3 regions of the Kosakonia sp. N21 genome follow, and region 1 is predicted to be linked to each of the others. Evidence: predicted binding sites of a transcription regulator. Region 1 holds the regulator's gene; each other region holds the start of a gene.
What was found. Region 1 encodes Fur, which represses iron uptake genes when iron is present. Its sites were predicted from a motif close to ATAATAATGAGAACNACTATCAA; they were not measured.
Positions count from the first base shown of each region.

Region 2: the regulator Fur is predicted to act here: its motif matches at 2,585-2,607, upstream of ACQ3G7_RS05125 (TonB-dependent siderophore receptor).
Region 3: the regulator Fur is predicted to act here: its motif matches at 2,195-2,217, upstream of exbB (tol-pal system-associated acyl-CoA thioesterase).

Region 1 is NZ_JBOBHR010000002.1:122,971-128,643, reverse strand. Features, by position in the region: gene chiP (chitoporin ChiP) at 1-446, shown strand, start outside; gene ACQ3G7_RS04385 (beta-N-acetylhexosaminidase) at 492-3,146, shown strand; gene fur (ferric iron uptake transcriptional regulator) at 3,243-3,689, opposite strand; gene fldA (flavodoxin FldA) at 3,978-4,508, opposite strand; gene ybfE (LexA regulated protein) at 4,672-4,953, opposite strand; gene ybfF (esterase) at 5,089-5,673, opposite strand, start outside.
Region 2 is NZ_JBOBHR010000002.1:281,523-287,195, reverse strand. Features, by position in the region: gene ACQ3G7_RS05125 (TonB-dependent siderophore receptor) at 155-2,410, opposite strand; partial or broken gene fes (enterochelin esterase) at 2,663-3,877, shown strand; gene ACQ3G7_RS05115 (MbtH family protein) at 3,905-4,123, shown strand; gene entF (enterobactin non-ribosomal peptide synthetase EntF) at 4,120-5,673, shown strand, end outside.
Region 3 is NZ_JBOBHR010000009.1:82,431-88,103, reverse strand. Features, by position in the region: gene ACQ3G7_RS19925 (SDR family oxidoreductase) at 19-915, shown strand; gene exbD (TonB system transport protein ExbD) at 970-1,395, opposite strand; gene exbB (tol-pal system-associated acyl-CoA thioesterase) at 1,402-2,133, opposite strand; gene metC (cystathionine beta-lyase) at 2,385-3,572, shown strand; gene yghB (DedA family general envelope maintenance protein YghB) at 3,690-4,349, shown strand; gene ACQ3G7_RS19900 (AraC family transcriptional regulator) at 4,386-5,285, opposite strand; gene yqhD (alcohol dehydrogenase) at 5,480-5,673, shown strand, end outside.

The DNA of each region.
Region 1 (5,673 bases):
AACAGGGCTACTTCCTGCAACGTATGACCCCAACCTATGCTTCCTCCAACGGTCGTCTGGATGTGTGGTGGGACAACCGCTCCGACTTTAACGCCAACGGCGAAAAGGCCATCTTCTTCGGCGCGATGTATGACCTGAAAGGCTGGAATTTACCTGGTTTTGCGGTCGGTGCGTCTTATGCCTACGGCTGGGATGCTAAACCTGCCGATATGGCCACTCCGGACGCGTACTACGATCCGAACTCCCGTCTGAAAGAGTCTGCCTACAGCCTGGATGCGATCTACACCGTTCAGGATGGCCGGGCAAAAGGCACGATGTTCAAACTGCACTTCACCCAGTACGACAACCATTCCGATATCCCGAGTTACTCCGGCGGTTACGGCAACATCTTCCAGGATGAGCGCGACGTGAAGTTTATGGTTATCGCCCCATTCACCATTTTTTGATGCGTTATTTGCCGGGGGAGCCCGGCAAAATACAAGGAATAAGTCATGAAAAACGTACGCTTAACGATACTGGCCAGTATGATACTGGGGATCCTAAGCAGCCCGGCGGCGCTGGCGAATCAACGTACTGTTGATGCCATCAGCCAGTTTCATCTTAACTACGCCATTACGGATAACCACGCGGCGCAGAATGGTGTGGATTGCGCCAAACTGGGCGCCGACTGGGCATCGTGTAACAAAGCCGTGGTCACCCTGACCAATAACGGCGCTGCGGTGACGGATAAAGACTGGGCGATCTATTTTCACAGCATCCGACAGATCCTCAACGTTGCGAATGATCAGTTTAAAGTCACCCATATTATGGGCGATCTGCACAAGCTGGAGCCAACGGAGAAATTCACCGGTTTTCCGGCAAAACAGTCGGTAGAGATCCCGATTATCAATGAGTACTGGCAGTTGTTTATTACCGATGTGATCCCGCGTTGGTACGTGGCCTCCAACGGGGCAACGGCAAAAGTGATTGCCAATACCGACACCGAAACGTTGTCGCAGTTTGTCAGCCCGCTGGGTGAGCAGTGGAAGCGCACGGCGGATGATAAAAACGTTCTGATGACGGCTGAAGCGCGCTTTGAGAAAAACAGTGATGTAAAAACGCTGAACCTGCAAACCCTGCGCGGGCAGATTGTCCCTACGCCGCAGGCGGTGAAAATCCACGGGCAGGATGTCGATCTGAGCAACGGTGTGAAGCTGGATCTCTCTGCGCTGAGTCGTGATGCGCAGGACGCGGTGAAAAGCCGTTTTGCGCTGCTGGGAGTGAAAGCGGGGAGCTATCCTGTTCGCAGCGTCATTGCGACCCGTGATTTCAACGACGACGAGGCGGTATCTGGCGCTTATACCTTGCATATTGGCGCGAAAGAAGCCGTAGTAACCGGTTACGATCAGGCCGGGGTGTTCTACGGTTTACAATCACTGCTGTCGCTGATCCCAACGACAGGTGCAATGAAAATTGCTGCGCTGGACGCCAAAGATGCGCCACGCTTTGATTACCGCGCAATTCAGTTGGATGTTGGTCGTAACTTCCACAGCAAGGACGCAGTACTGCGTCTGCTGGATCAGATGGCGGCCTACAAACTGAATAAATTCCACTTTCATCTCAGTGATGATGAAGGCTGGCGTATTGAGATCCCCGGCCTGCCGGAGCTGACCGATATTGGTAGCAAACGTTGCCACGATCTGAGCGAAAAAACCTGCCTGTTGCCGCAACTGGGTTCTGGCCCGGACAGCAACAACAACGGGAGCGGTTTCTTTACCCGCGCGGATTACATCGAGATCCTGAAGTATGCTAAAGCCCGGCAGATTGAGGTCATTCCGGAAATCGATATGCCGGCCCATGCGCGTGCGGCAGTTATCTCTATGGAAGCCCGTTACGATCGACTGATGAAAGAGGGCAACGAGCAGGCCGCGGCGCAGTTCCGTTTGCTGGATCCAACGGATACCTCCAACACCACCGGGGTACAGTTTTATAACCGTACCGGCTACCTTAACCCTTGCCTCGACTCGTCACGCAATTTTGTCGACAAAGTGATCGGTGAAATCCAGCAGATGCATAAAGAAGCGGGCCTGCCGCTGCAAACCTGGCATTTTGGCGGCGATGAGGCAAAAAATATTTACCTCGGCGTTGGCTACACCGATCAGAAGAACCCGGAGGCGGGCAAGGGCATCATCGATAAGAGCAAGCAGGACAAACCGTGGGCGAAGTCGCAGGCGTGTCAGGCGATGATCAAAGACGGAAAAGTGACGGATGTTGAGCATCTTTCCAGCTATTTTGGCGTTGAAGTCAGCAAACAGGTGAAAGCCCGCGGCATTAATACGATGCAGGCCTGGCAGGATGGTCTGAAAGATGCCAAAGACGCGTCGGTATTCGCCACCGATCATGTCAACGTTAACTTCTGGGACACGCTCTACTGGGGCGGTTTTGACTCGGTTAATGACTGGGCAAACAAAGGGTTCCGCGTCATCGTTTCCAACCCGGATTATGTCTATCTCGATTTCCCGTATGAAGTGAACCCGCAAGAGAGCGGCTATTACTGGGGCACGCGCTTTAGCGACGAACGTAAGATCTTCAGTTTCGCGCCGGACAATATGCCGCAAAACGCCGAAACCTCGGTCGACCGGGATGGCAACCCCTTTACCGCGAAGTCAGATAAACCGTGGCCTGGGGCGTATGGCCTCTCCGCACAGTTGTGGAGCGAAGTGGTACGCACTGATAACCAGATGGAGTATATGATCTATCCGCGTCTGGTTGCGGTGGCGGAGCGCGCATGGCATCGCGCGGCCTGGGAGCAGGACTACAAAGCCGGGCGTGAGTATAAAGGCGGTGAAACGCACATGGTCGATGTTCGTGCTCTGGATAAAGACTGGACGCGCTTTGCCAACGTGTTAGGCAGTCGCGAGCTGGCAAAACTGGATAAAGCGGGTATTCATTACCGCCTGCCGGTGCCGGGTGCTCGCGTGGTGGGCGGCGTGCTTGAAGCCAACACCAGCTTCCCTGGCATGGTGGTGGAGTACTCTACCGACGGCGGCAAACACTGGCAGCGTTATAACGATAGCGCCCGCCCGCAGGTGAGTGGGGACGTGCAGGTGCGCACCGCCAGCCCGGACGGAAAACGCGTGAGTCGTGTGGACAGTGTCAAAGCGTGATTGCTATGCAAGCCGGATAGGGCGCAGCCTGCTGCTGTTATCCGGCAACTAAAAAAAAAGCCAACCGTCAGGTTGGCTTTTGCATATCAGAATGGATTATTTCGCGTCGTGCGCGCTTTCATCTTCGCGGCAGTCACCTTCAGCGCAGTGGCCATACAGGTAGAGACTGTGGTTCGTCAGACGAATGCCGTGTTTGGCGGCGATTTCACGCTGACGCGCTTCAATAGAATCATCACTGAATTCGATCACTTTGCCGCAATCGAGGCAAATCAGGTGATCGTGGTGATGTTGCTGGGTCAGTTCAAAAACGGACTTGCCGCCTTCGAAGTTATGACGGGTCACAATGCCGGCGTCATCGAACTGGTTCAATACACGGTAAACCGTAGCCAGGCCGATCTCTTCGCCCATGTCGATCAGTCGCTTGTATAAATCTTCCGCACTGACATGATGGTTATCCGGCTCCTGAAGAACTTCCAGGATTTTTAACCGAGGAAGCGTGACTTTCAGGCCGGCCTTCTTTAATGCGGTATTGTTGTCAGTCATGCGGAATCTGTCCTGTTGCTATACGATTCACTTCCTTAGCGGAAGTTATAGGAATGCACCTGGGATAATGCGTCTCATTATAGAACTGCCATGCCTAAATGAAAACTGCAAGCCCTCAAGTAAAGTAAGCTTATAAAACGTGGTGTCGCCGACAAAGTCCCGTGCGGCAGCCCAAGTTTAGCAGGGCTTATTGTACAGTGATGAATAAAAAAGTTAAAAATTTGTAGCAATTATTTCCATCGCTTGTACCTATTAATACGGCGCAACCCACAGGCTGCGCCGTAAACATCAGGCATTAATGATGTCGTCCAGGTGCAGCTCTTCCGAAACCTGCTTAACCCATTTCTGCACGCGTTCTGCGGTCAGTTCCGGCTGACGATCTTCATCAATCGCCAGACCCACAAAGTGATCATCATCCACCAGGCCTTTAGACGCTTCAAAATGGTAGCCAGCAGTCGGCCAGTGGCCCACGATGGTGGCGCCGCGCGGTTCAATGATGTCGCGGATAGTCCCCAGCGCATCACAGAAATATTCTGCGTAATCTTCCTGGTCGCCACAGCCGAACAGGGCGACTAACTTACCGTTGAAATCCACTTCTTCCAGCGTCGGGAAAAAGTCATCCCAGTCGCACTGCGCTTCGCCATAATACCAGGTTGGGATGCCGAGCAGCAGAATGTCATAGCCTTCGAGATCTTCTTTGCTGCTCTTGGCAATGTCATGAACATCGGCAACGTCTTTACCAAGCTGTTTTTGAATCATTTTCGCGATATTTTCGGTGTTGCCGGTATCGCTGCCGAAGAAAATGCCTGTAATTGCCATGAGTAAAATAACCTCTTGAAACTTAATGAGATGGTGGTGGCGTTTAGCCCACAGATAAGGGCAATCATAGCAGAACAGGGAAGCGCGCGGAAACAGCTATCGCGCCGGACTGCACTCTATGACACACGAAAAAAGGCGTAAAAGCGGTGATTCGGAGGATTCGCTATCCGCGTAAGGCGTTGAGCTGGGCCAGCAGCATTTCTTCAATAAGCTCGCTACGGCTCATTTCACGGGCATCCGCCAGCTCGTTTAACGCATCTACCGCTTCAACATTCAGTTTCAATTCAACGCGTTTGAGCCCGCGAACTTTATCGCGTTTTAGCTGGTTACGTTTGTTGATGCGCAACTGTTCATCGCGCGCGAGCGGGTTGGTCTTGGGTCGTCCCGGACGACGCTCATTCGCGAACAGATCTAGTGTCGTACGGTCCGTTTGTTCTTTAGCCATGGTTTAAGCAGCATACTACGGGAAAGACAAGCAATCGGGACGTTGCCCCGGGCTGAATAGCGCGCCATCATACATCAGCGCAACGGGCGCGCCAACGACCGGGCGCGTTCAAACGACCGGTCGCCGTCTTTTTAATCAGTTTGCCTTTTCAGAGAGATAACGACGGATAGCGCGCATGACCGCTTCCGGTTTCTCTGCGTGCACCCAGTGGCCCGCTCCAGCTATCACATGCGCCCGCGCTTGCGGAAATTGCGCCAGCAGGGCGTCACGGTATGCTTCCGTCACATACGGCGAGTTACCGCCGCGCACGAACAGTGCAGGCTTATCCCATGCCGGGACATTTTCCCAACCAACGATGTGCGCATACTGATCCCACAATACCGGGACATTAAAGCGCCAGTCGCCGTCGACAAATGATTTCAGCAGAAACTGGATCACGCCTTCTTCTTTTATCTCTTCGCGCATTAGCGCGGCGGCTTGTTGGCGTGTGGCGGCGTGTGCGTGGCTCACGGCGTTGATGGCGGCGAAAATCTCATCGTGGCGGCGCACGTTGTAATCCACCGGCGCGATATCAATCGCCACCAGTTGGTCGATGCGCTCAGGTGCCAGCGCGGTGAGCGCCATGACGGCTTTACCGCCCATGGAGTGACCGATAAAGGTCGCTTTTCCGATGTCGTGGGCATCAAGCGTGTCCAGCAGATCCTGCGCCATCGCCGGGTA
Region 2 (5,673 bases), 160 kb from region 1:
GGGAGAGGGGACCGAACGCTGCAGATCTGCGGTTTTCTCCCTCTTACGGGAAGGGAGAGGGGACCGAACGTTGCAGACCTGTGGTTTTCTCCCTCGCCCCTCGGGGGAGAGGGCCGGGGTGAGGGGGACCGAAATCCCCCTTCGCTGACCGGGATTAGAAGTGCGTGTTCACACTCATAAACCAGGTACGACCGGATTCGTTATACGTCTCCGCACCTGCGCCGTACATATACCCGGTTGTACCGCCAGTGGCCTGGGCATTACCTGCACGCCAGTGACGTTTGTCGAACAGGTTGTCAACGCCGCCCGTCAGGCTGACGTTTTTCATCACATCCCAGGTCGCGCTCAGGCCAACAATGCTGTACGGACTGACTTCGTTGGTGGCGGAGCCGGTCACACGGTTACCCTGATAATCGTACTTTTTCGGTTCCTGCTTGCCGTACCAGGTAAAGGTCGACTGCACAGAAACATCCGGCACAATCTGCCAGCTCAGGGTGGAGTTTAACGTGTATTCCGGGATGATCGACAGACGTTCGCCGGTCTCTTTGTTTTTGCTCTGCAGCATATAGGTGAAGTTGTTGCTCCAGGTGACCGCATCGGTTACCGGCACATTCAACGTTCCTTCCAGACCTTCTACGACCGCTTTTGGCACATTCTCCCATTGATAGAGGTCGGTTTTGGTTTTACCCACAGCCGTCTGGCTCAGCGGTGAATAACCGGCTTCAATCTTGTTACGATAATCGTTGCGGAACCAGGTCACCCCGGCCAGCCAGCCTTCGTGCTTGAACTCCAGACCAATCTCTTTGTTGATGCTGGTTTCGGCTTTGAGGTCATCGTTGCCCATCATGTAGCAACCCACGCCGCTGCCGCTGGCGTAGCAACCCTGGCCTTTACTGTAAAGAATGTAGTTCGGGTTGGTTTGATACAGGCTCGGTGCTTTATACGCGCGGCCAATACCCATTTTCAGGGTGAAGTCATCGCCCAGCCCCTGAGACAGGTTCAGCGATGGGCTCCAGTTATTACCCACGATGGTGTGATGGTCGAAACGCAGCGCCGGGGTCAGCATGGTGCTGTCAGTCAGCTCCATGTTGTCTTCGGCAAACACCGAGTAAATATCGGCATCGGAATAGGGGCTACGACCGGTGCTGTCCAGACCGGTAATCGGACCGCCCATGAAAGACTGGGTGTTGGACGCCATATCCTTCATGCGCTGCTGGTTCCATTCGGTGCCCAGCGTCAGGGTCTGGTTCACCAGCAGATCCAGCGGCAGGTTGATTTCGTTATGCAGCATCACGTCGGAGAGATCGATATCCGTAAACTGATTGCTGTTGAACAGACCTTCAGTGCCCCCGGCAAGTCCCTCGCCAAGACGCGAGTTGCGGGTATGTTCGTACTGCACCCAGTTACTGGTGGTGACACCATTATCCCAGCCGCCATTCCAGGTGATGGAGTAGTTCTGACGATAGAGACGGTTGGTCTCTTTGCCGTAGTTCTCTTTCACGTAGTTATTGGTGCTGCTGTCGTTGTTGGTGTTTTGCGTGTCGCCCGCGTAAAGGTTGCCCTGGCGGCTATAGCCTGCCTGGAACTCCAGGGATTGCAGCGGCGCAAAGTCCCAGCGCACTACGCCGTTAAGATCTTTATTGATTGACCCTTCGCGGCCTGCCGCCATGGTGTTGGCGTAAATACCGGTGCGCTCAGACTGGTGATTCTGGTTGATGTCCCATGCGTCGGCCTGGGTTTTCGCCAGGTTGCCGTACAGGCGGAAGCTGACATCGCCGCCCAGCGGGCCGCTCAGGCTGAAATCCGTGCGCTTGGTCGCGCCTTCGTCTTTGTGCTCCGGTGCGTTGAAGTAGCTGTTCCACGAACCATGCCACTCCTGCGAGCTATCTTTTTTAGTGATGATATTCACCACACCGCCCGCCGCGCCATTCCCGTAACGTACTGCCGCCGGGCCGCGGATCACTTCGATGCGCTCGATCATCTCTGCCGGTACCCAACTGGTATCGCCACGGCTATCGCGCTCGCCGCGCCAGCCCAGGCGTACGGAGTTACGGCTGGTGACGGGTTTGCCGTCGATCAGGATCAGGGTGTTTTCCGGGCCCATACCGCGAATATCGATCTGGCGGTTATTCCCGCGCTGACCGCTGGTGGCGTTACCGGTTAAGTTCACGCCCGGCATGGTGCGAATGATCTCAGAGACATCGCGGGCGGGCGGGTTTTTGCGGATCTCTTCGGCCGTAATGGTGGAAACACCCGGTGCCTGAAGGTTTTGCTGTGCTGCCGTGACGACGATGGTGTCATCGTGCGTACCGGCGTCGCTGGTGGTGCTGTCTGCGGCCATTGCGGGCAACGCAACACCGTAGATCCCCAGATTGACCAATAAGGCCAGGGACTTGATTTTGTTCTTCATTGTATTACCTGCTTTTCGTCGCCGCTTCCTTGGCTAATCCTTTCCCAGGGGGAGAGGAGGCGGCATGATGAAGCCGACACGCAGCGAGGTGCTCAGTCCTGAGAAAATTCGCCCACGGTGGCCATTTTTAAAAGAAAGACGCGCTTCCCACAGCGCGCCATTACGCTATTGCAAATGAAAATAGTTATCAATAATATTATCGATATTTTTTGATCTGCAAGCAAAAATTTCCACAGTAAATTTGAGGTTAAAGTCGTGACGTCAACAACGGGAAGTGATGCCTGGTGGGAGTCAAAACAGGGGCCGGAATGGGTCAAAGAAACACCGGAAGAATACAGTGTGACTTTCTGGTGGCGGGACCCGGCAGGAACGGAAGCGACATCAAACGTGCGCCGGGTATGGATTTACATTACCGGTGTCACCGATCACCATCAAAAGGCGTTGCCGCAATCGCTGACGCGCATTGCCGGTACAGATGTCTGGTACTGGAAAACGCGGCTGGAAGCGGGCTGGCGCGGCAGTTATTGTCTGATCCCGTCTGAAAATAACGACGACTTTCCTGCTGAGGTTTTTAACACCACGCCGCCGGACCGCTATGCGTTGCGCGAAGGCTGGCGCAGGTTACTGTCCCATGCGATTGCCGATCCGCTGAACCCGCAAAGCTGGCGTGGCGGGCGCGGTCATCCGGTGTCGGCGCTGGAGATGCCCGATGCGCCATTACAACCCGGCTGGCGCGATTCCGAAACACCGTTTACTGAACCGCAGCGTCTGCAATGGCGCAGCCAGCGATTGAACAACACGCGGACAGTCTGGGTGTATACCACCGGCGACAGCGACCCGACGCAGCGCCCGCTGGCGATCCTGCTGGACGGTCAGTTCTGGGCGAAAAGCATGCCGGTGTGGCCGGCGCTGGCTTCCCTCACCCGTGCGGGACAACTGCCTGAAGCGGTGTATGTCCTGATTGACGTGATTGATAACGCGCATCGCAGCGAGGAATTACCCTGCAACGCCACCTTCTGGGAAGCGGTGCAGGAAGAGCTGTTGCCGCAGGTGCGGGCGCTTGCTCCGTTTAGCGATCGCCCGGATCGCACGGTGGTGGCAGGGCAGAGTTTTGGCGGCCTCTCTTCGCTGTATGCCGGGTTGCACTGGCCGCAGCGCTTTGGTTGTGTGCTCAGCCAGTCCGGTTCGTACTGGTGGCCGCACCGTGGCGGAGAGCAGGACGGCATCCTTATTGAACAACTTAAAAACGGCGAGTTACAGCCGCACGGCCTGCGCATTGTGCTGGAGGCGGGTGTACGCGAGCCGGTCATTTTTCGGGCCAATCAGGCTCTCTTTTCTCTGTTGCAACGCACACAGCAGTCGGTTTTCTGGCGTCAGGTAGACGGCGGACATGATGTGCTTTGCTGGCGGGGCGGGCTGACTTCCGGGCTTATTACGCTCTGGCAGCCACTGACCCGCCCGCGCTAAAGCGCCTTTCCACGACAGGAGTTTGCTATGGAATTCACCAACCCCTTCGATAATCCGCAAGGGCGGTTTTACATTCTGCAAAATTCGCAGCAACAGTTCAGCCTGTGGCCTGCGCAGTGCAGCTTACCCGCCGGCTGGCGTGTTCTGTGCGAGCCGCAGCCGCAGGCGGAATGCAACGCCTGGCTTGCGGCGAACTGGCAGACATTAACCCCGGCGCACTACGCGCAATCAGGGAGCGATCAATGAGCACACGTTTACCGCTGGTGGCCGCCCAGCCAGGGATCTGGATGGCGGAACAACTTTCGTCACTGCCCAATGCCTGGAGCGTAGCGCACTATGTGGAGTTGCAGGGAGAGATAGATGCGGCGTTGCTGGCGCAGGCGATTGTCGCCGGAATGATGCAAGCGGACACGCTGCGTATGCGTTTTACGGAAGATAACGGTGACGTGTGGCAATGGGTGGATGACGCGCAGACCTTTGCCGTCCCGGCGATTGTCGATCTTCGCCGCGAGTCCGACCCGCACGCCGCCGCCCTCAGTTCGATGCAGGCCGATCTCGGGCAAAACCTGCGCGTAGAAAGCGGCAAACCGTTGGTGTTCCATCAGTTACTGCGCGTGGGTGAACAACGCTGGTACTGGTATCAGCGTTATCATCATTTAGTGGTGGATGGCTTCAGTTTCCCGGCTATTACCCGCCAGATTGCCGCTATTTACAGCGCCTGGCGTCGCAGTGAACCCACACCGTCTTCGCCGTTCACGCCGTTTGCTGAGGTGGTGGATGAGTATCAGCGTTACCGGGACAGCGAGAGCTGGCAGCGGGACAGCGCTTTCTGGGCGAAACAGCGCAGCGAACTGCCGCCGCCGGTATCGCTTTCCGCCACGCCATTGCCCGGGCGTGCGGCGACCACCGACATCCTGCGGCTGAAAATGGCGATGGATGCGCAGGCCTTTCGCCGCTTAACCCAGGCCGCGCCGCAGAACGCCCCGGCAGACCTGGCGCTGGCGCTGGTGGCGTTGTGGCTGGGACGACTCTGCGGACGCACTGATTATGCGGCGGGCTTTATCTTTATGCGCCGCATGGGATCGGCGGCACTGACCGCTACCGGCCCGGTATTGAATGTGTTGCCGCTGGGTGTTCGCCTGGACGCCACGCAAACCCTGCCTGCGCTGGCGACTCAGCTTGCCGCGTCGCTGAAAGCGATGCGCCGCCATCAGCGGTATGACGCCGAGCAGATCGTGCGTGATGCCGGGCGCGCTGCCGGAGACGAGCCGCTGTTTGGCCCGGTCTTCAACGTCAAAATGTTCGACTATTTGCTGGATGTTGATGGCATCAACGGCGTCACGCACACGCTGGCGACCGGGCCGGTGAACGATCTGGAGATTGCCCTGTTCCCGGACGAAGAGGGCGGCCTGACGCTGGAAGTGCTGGCCAACCGCAGCCGCTATGATCGGCAGACACTGGACGCGCACATTGCGCGCCTGCCGCAATTGCTGCGTCAGTTTGCCGGCAATCCGGCGCTGCGCTGTGGCGATGCGGAGTTGATTGCGCCACACGAAGCCGAACAACTGGCGACAATCAACGCGACGCAGGTTGCGCTGCCCGCGACCACGCTAAGCGCGCTGGTGGCGGCGCAGGCGGCGAAAACCCCGGATGCGCCCGCGCTGGCGGACGCCCGCTGGCAGTTCAGCTACCGCGAATTGCGTGAGCAGGTGGTCGCGCTGGCAAACCAGTTGCGCCAGCTTGGCGTACAGCCCGGCGATAGCGTGGCGGTGGCGTTGCCGCGCTCGGTGTTTCTG
Region 3 (5,673 bases), on a different contig from region 1:
CGATATGGAGGGTACTTAATGGCAACGAACCAGACAAAAATTCAGGATCCAACCAAACAGTACTATGCTGGCGATTACCCGCAGCAGAAACAACCCTATCCCGGGGTGCAGGCAAAAATGGATCCTGTGCCCGACTGTGGCGAAAACAGCTACGTGGGTAGCGGACGGTTAAAAGATCGCAAAGCGCTGGTCACCGGCGGAGATTCCGGTATCGGTCGCGCAGCCGCCATCGCCTACGCGCGTGAAGGGGCGGATGTGGCGATCAACTACCTGCCTGCGGAAGAAGAAGATGCGCAGCAGGTTAAAGCGCAGATCGAAGCAGCCGGGCGCAAAGCGGTGCTGATCCCAGGCGATCTGAGCGATGAGTCATTTGCCCGCGCGTTGCCGCACAAAGCCAAAGAACAGCTTGGCGGTCTGGATATTCTGGCGCTGGTCGCTGGCAGACAAACCGCGATTGAGGAGATTGCTAATCTGACCACCGCGCAATTTACTCAGACCTACACGGTGAACGTTTTTGCGCTGTTCTGGATAACCCAGGAAGCCATCCCGCTGCTGCCACGCGGCGGTAGCATCATCACCACCTCGTCGATCCAGGCGTACCAGCCAAGCACGCACCTGTTGGACTATGCCTCCACCAAAGCGGCCATTCTCAATTACAGCCGCGGGCTGGCAAAACAGGTGGCGGAAAAAGGGATCCGCGTCAATATCGTGGCGCCGGGGCCAATCTGGACTGCATTGCAGATTTCTGGCGGTCAGCCACAGGAGAAACTGCCACAATTCGGTCAGCAAACGCCATTGAAACGCGCCGGACAACCGGCTGAACTGGCCCCCGTCTACGTTTATCTGGCAAGCCAGGAGTCGAGCTACGTCACGGCCGAAGTGCATGGCGTCACCGGCGGTGAACATCTCGGATAAGCAGGCGTAAAAAAAGCTGGCGATGGCCAGCTTTTTACCTTTCGTCGCGGCGGATTACTTCGCTTTCACAACCTCTTCGCCCACCAGACCGATTTTCAGATAACCCGCCTGGTGCAGCGTGTCCATCACTTTCATCATTGTCTCGTAGTCGACGGTTTTGTCCGCACGGAAGAAGATGGTGGTGTCCTTTTTACCTTCAGTCAGCGCATTCAGCGCGTTGACCATTGTGTCATCCGTCACCTGATCGTTACCGATAAACATGGTGTTATCAGCTTTTACGGAGAGGTAGACCGGTTTTTCCGGGCGCGGTTGCGGCTGGCTGGAGGATGCCGGCAGATTCACTTTCACATCCACCGTGGCAAGCGGCGCGGCCACCATAAAGATAATCAGCAGCACCAACATAACGTCGATAAACGGCGTTACGTTGATTTCATGCATTTCGCCGTTATCGTCCAGGTTTTCATTAAGACGCATTGCCATGGCGTATCAACCTACACGTAATTTCTGAGCCGCACGCACCGGCTGCGCATTGCTGGCGGCCAGGTCAAGATCGCGGCTTTGCAGCAGCAGAACCTGCGCGGCAACATCGCCGAGAGTGGCTTTGTAGCTGCCGATCATGCGCGCAAAGATGTTGTAAATCACCACCGCCGGAATGGCAGCAACCAACCCGATAGCCGTCGCCAGCAGCGCTTCGGCGATACCCGGTGCAACAACAGCGAGGTTGGTGGTTTGCGTCTGAGCGATGCCGATAAAGCTGTTCATGATGCCCCAAACGGTACCGAACAGACCGACAAACGGCGAAATCGCACCGATGGTGGCGAGATAGCCATTACCGCGGCCCATATAACGGCCGGTAGCCGCCACGCGACGTTCCAGGCGGAACCCGGTGCGCTCTTTAATGCCTTCGTTATCTTCGCTGCCTGCGGATAACTCCAGCTCGTTCTGGGCTTCGTTGATTAACAGGGTGCTCAGGCTTTTCGCATGGAAGGAAGAGGCGATTTCGCTGGCCTGGTCCAGTGAGCGGGCATCAGCCAGCAGGGTCTGCTCGCGCTTGATGCGGCGCTTTTGCGCAATCATCTCAACGCTTTTGCTGAAGAACAGGGCCCATGTCACCACGGACGCCAGAATCAGGCCGATCATTACCACTTTAACGACAATGTCAGCGTGCTGATACATACCCCACACGGATAGATCCGTCTGCATCAAATTATTACCCACTGTGTTTCTCCGCGACGCAAATCACAAAAACTGAGCGCCATCATATCAAAATGACGTCGAATTGATAGTAGTTCTCATTAGTATTTACATAGTGCCTGAATTGAACGCCATTTTCTTTGCGCTCACGCAGTAAACTCGCGCCACTGAACACATATTGGAAAAAATTAACACCCACACTGCAAACAAGGATGCATCAATCCGCAATCATGGTAGTCTGGACATCCAGACGTATAAAAACAGGTTGAGCGAAAATGACGGCGAAGCATCTTGATACCGCTCTGGTTAACGCAGGGCGCAGCAAAAAATACACACAAGGCTCGGTGAACAGCGTGATCCAACGCGCCTCTTCCCTGGTCTTCGAAACGGTGGAAGCCAAAAAACACGCCACCCGCAACCGGGCGAACGGCGAACTGTTTTATGGTCGCCGCGGTACGCTAACGCACTTCTCGTTGCAGGAAGCGATGTGCGAACTGGAAGGTGGCGCCGGGTGCGCGCTTTTCCCCTGCGGCGCGGCAGCGGTGGCTAACACCATTCTGGCGTTTGTGGAACAAGGCGATCATGTGCTGATGACCAACACCGCCTATGAGCCGACCCAGGATTTTAGCACCAAAATTCTCGCAAAACTGGGCGTCACCACCAGTTGGTTTGACCCGATGATCGGTGCCAGCATTGTGCATCTGATCCAACCCAATACAAAAGTGGTGTTCCTGGAATCTCCCGGCTCTATCACCATGGAAGTACATGACGTTCCGGCGATTGTTCAGGCGGTGAGAAGCGTGGCCCCGGAAGCCATCATTATGATTGATAACACCTGGGCGGCGGGCATCCTGTTCAAAGCGCTGGAGTTTGATATTGATATCTCGATTCAGGCAGGCACCAAATACCTGATTGGTCACTCCGACGCGATGGTCGGCACTGCCGTATCCAACGCCCGCTGTTGGGCGCAACTGCGTGAAAACGCCTATCTGATGGGGCAAATGCTGGATGCGGATACCGCGTATATGACCAGCCGTGGTTTGCGTACGTTGGGCGTGCGTCTGCGTCAGCACCATGAAAGCAGTTTAAAAATTGCCGAATGGCTGGCGGCGCACCCGCAAGTGGCGCGGGTGAATCATCCGGCGCTACCGGGAAGCAAAGGGCATGAGTACTGGAAACGTGACTTTACCGGCAGCAGCGGCCTGTTCTCTTTTGTATTAAATAAACGCTTAACCGATGAAGAGCTGTCGCAGTACCTCGATCCGTTTTCCCTGTTCAGCATGGCCTACTCCTGGGGCGGTTATGAGTCATTAATTCTCGCCAACCAGCCGGAACAGATAGCGGCGATCCGCCCGGACGGCGAAGTGGATTTCACCGGCACCTTAATTCGGGTGCATATCGGTTTAGAGAATGTTGACGATCTGATTGAAGATTTAGCTGCAGGATTCCAGCGCATCGTGTAAACCAGGCTAACCGGGGTAAAGCTTCAGAAAATTCTCTATTTCTTGCGCCCCGGATCAAGGTGTTTTTGGCGAGTTGGAGTACAATAGCCTCCTCTACGCGGTACCACAGGAACGTCCATGGCTGTTATTCAAGATATTATCGCTGCGCTTTGGCAACACGACTTTGCTGCGCTGGCTAACCCACATGTTGTTGGCGTTGTTTATTTTGTGATGTTCGCCACGCTGTTTCTGGAAAACGGCCTGCTTCCTGCCTCATTTTTACCGGGGGACAGCCTGCTGTTACTGGCCGGAGCGCTTATCGCTCGCGGCTGCATGGACTTTGTATCAACCCTGTTTATCCTCACCTCCGCCGCCAGTCTCGGCTGCTGGCTCAGTTACCTGCAAGGCAAGTGGCTGGGCAATACGCGGGTGGTGAAAAGCTGGCTTGCGCAGCTACCGGTGAAATACCACGAACGGGCGACCTGCATGTTCGACCGCCACGGTCTGCTGGCGCTGCTTGCCGGGCGTTTTCTGGCGTTTATTCGCACCCTGCTGCCAACCATGGCGGGCATCTCCGGTTTGTCGAACCGCCGCTTCCAGCTGTTTAACTGGCTGAGCGCCCTGCTGTGGGTTGGCGTCGTCACCTCTTTTGGCTACGCCATCAGCATGATCCCGTTTGTGAAACGCCATGAAGATCAGGTGATGACGTTTCTGATGATCCTCCCGGTCTTCCTGCTGGTCGCCGGGCTTGTCGGCACCGTTGCGGTGGTACTGAAGAAAAAATACTGTAACGCCTGACCCGCCGCCCCTCTTCCCGGCGAAGAGGGGCCGTTTTTATATCCCTTGCATGGTGCGAATTCTCGCCACATCCTCTCCCGGCGTCAGACCGAAATAGCGTTTAAACTCACGGCTGAACTGCGATGGACTTTCATAGCCAACGCGTATCGCCGCAGCACTGGCTTTCATGCCGTCATGCACCATCAGCATGCGCGCTTTGTGCAGACGGTAGCTCTTCAGGTACTGCAATGGCGAGGTGCTGGTCACTGACTTAAAGTTGTGGTGAAACGCAGAAACGCTCATGTTGGCTTCGGCGGCAAGCTGATCGACGCTCAGATTCTCCGTGTACTGGCTCTCAATGCGCTTCAGCACCCGGCTAATCAGGCTAAAGTGCGTCTGGCGGCTCACCAGCGCCAGCAGTGCACCACCGCGCGGCCCGGTCAGCACATGGTAAAGCATCTCGCGGATAATCTGTTTACCGAGAATACGCGCATCCAGCGGGCGCTCCATCACGTCCAGCAAGCGTTCGGCGGCGCACAGGATCTCTTCCGACAAGACCGCCGAGTTAATACCGCTCGCGGCGATATCGGGGCGAAAGAGTTCATCTTCGCCGATATCCATCAGCAGCTCCTGTAATTGCAGGATATCGACATTTAAGCGGAGCCCCGCCAATGGCACGTCCGGCGTGGCAAAGGTTTCACACTCAAACGGCAGCGGCACCGTCAGCAATAAATACTCGTTGGTGTCATAGCGAAAAACGCGCTCATTGATATAACCAATTTTATGACCGGAAAAGAGAAAAACGATCCCCGGAAGGTACATCACCGGCGTTCGGGTTCCCGGCTGAGTCCCGTACAGCAAACGGATATCCGGTAACAGTTCACTTAGCCTGTTTTCATTAACTTTCAGCGACTTAATCTTTTCTGTCAGCTGCAAACAAATCTCTTCGCGCTTCATTTTCCGCTACTCCGGCAAGGCTTTTTGACACATACAGTGTGCTCAGTTTTGTGTTTTTTCTCCAGTCAGAAAGAGAAACAGGCAAGACATTCGCAGGAATGTGCATTGAGAGAGACGCCGCCCACGCCCACAATAATCGCCATCAGGCAGACAGCTGCCGGACTATTTTTCACCCAATGAGAAGGGAACGAGCAATGAATAACTTTAATCTGCATACCCCTACCCGCATCCTGTTTGGTAAAGGCGCAATTGCCAACCTGCGTGAGCAAATCCCGGCGGATGCCCGCGTGTTGATTACCTATGGCGGCGGCAGCGTGAAGAAAAACGGTGTGCTGGACCAGGTTTACAGCGCACTGCAAGGTCTGGATGTCCGCGAATTCAGCGGCAT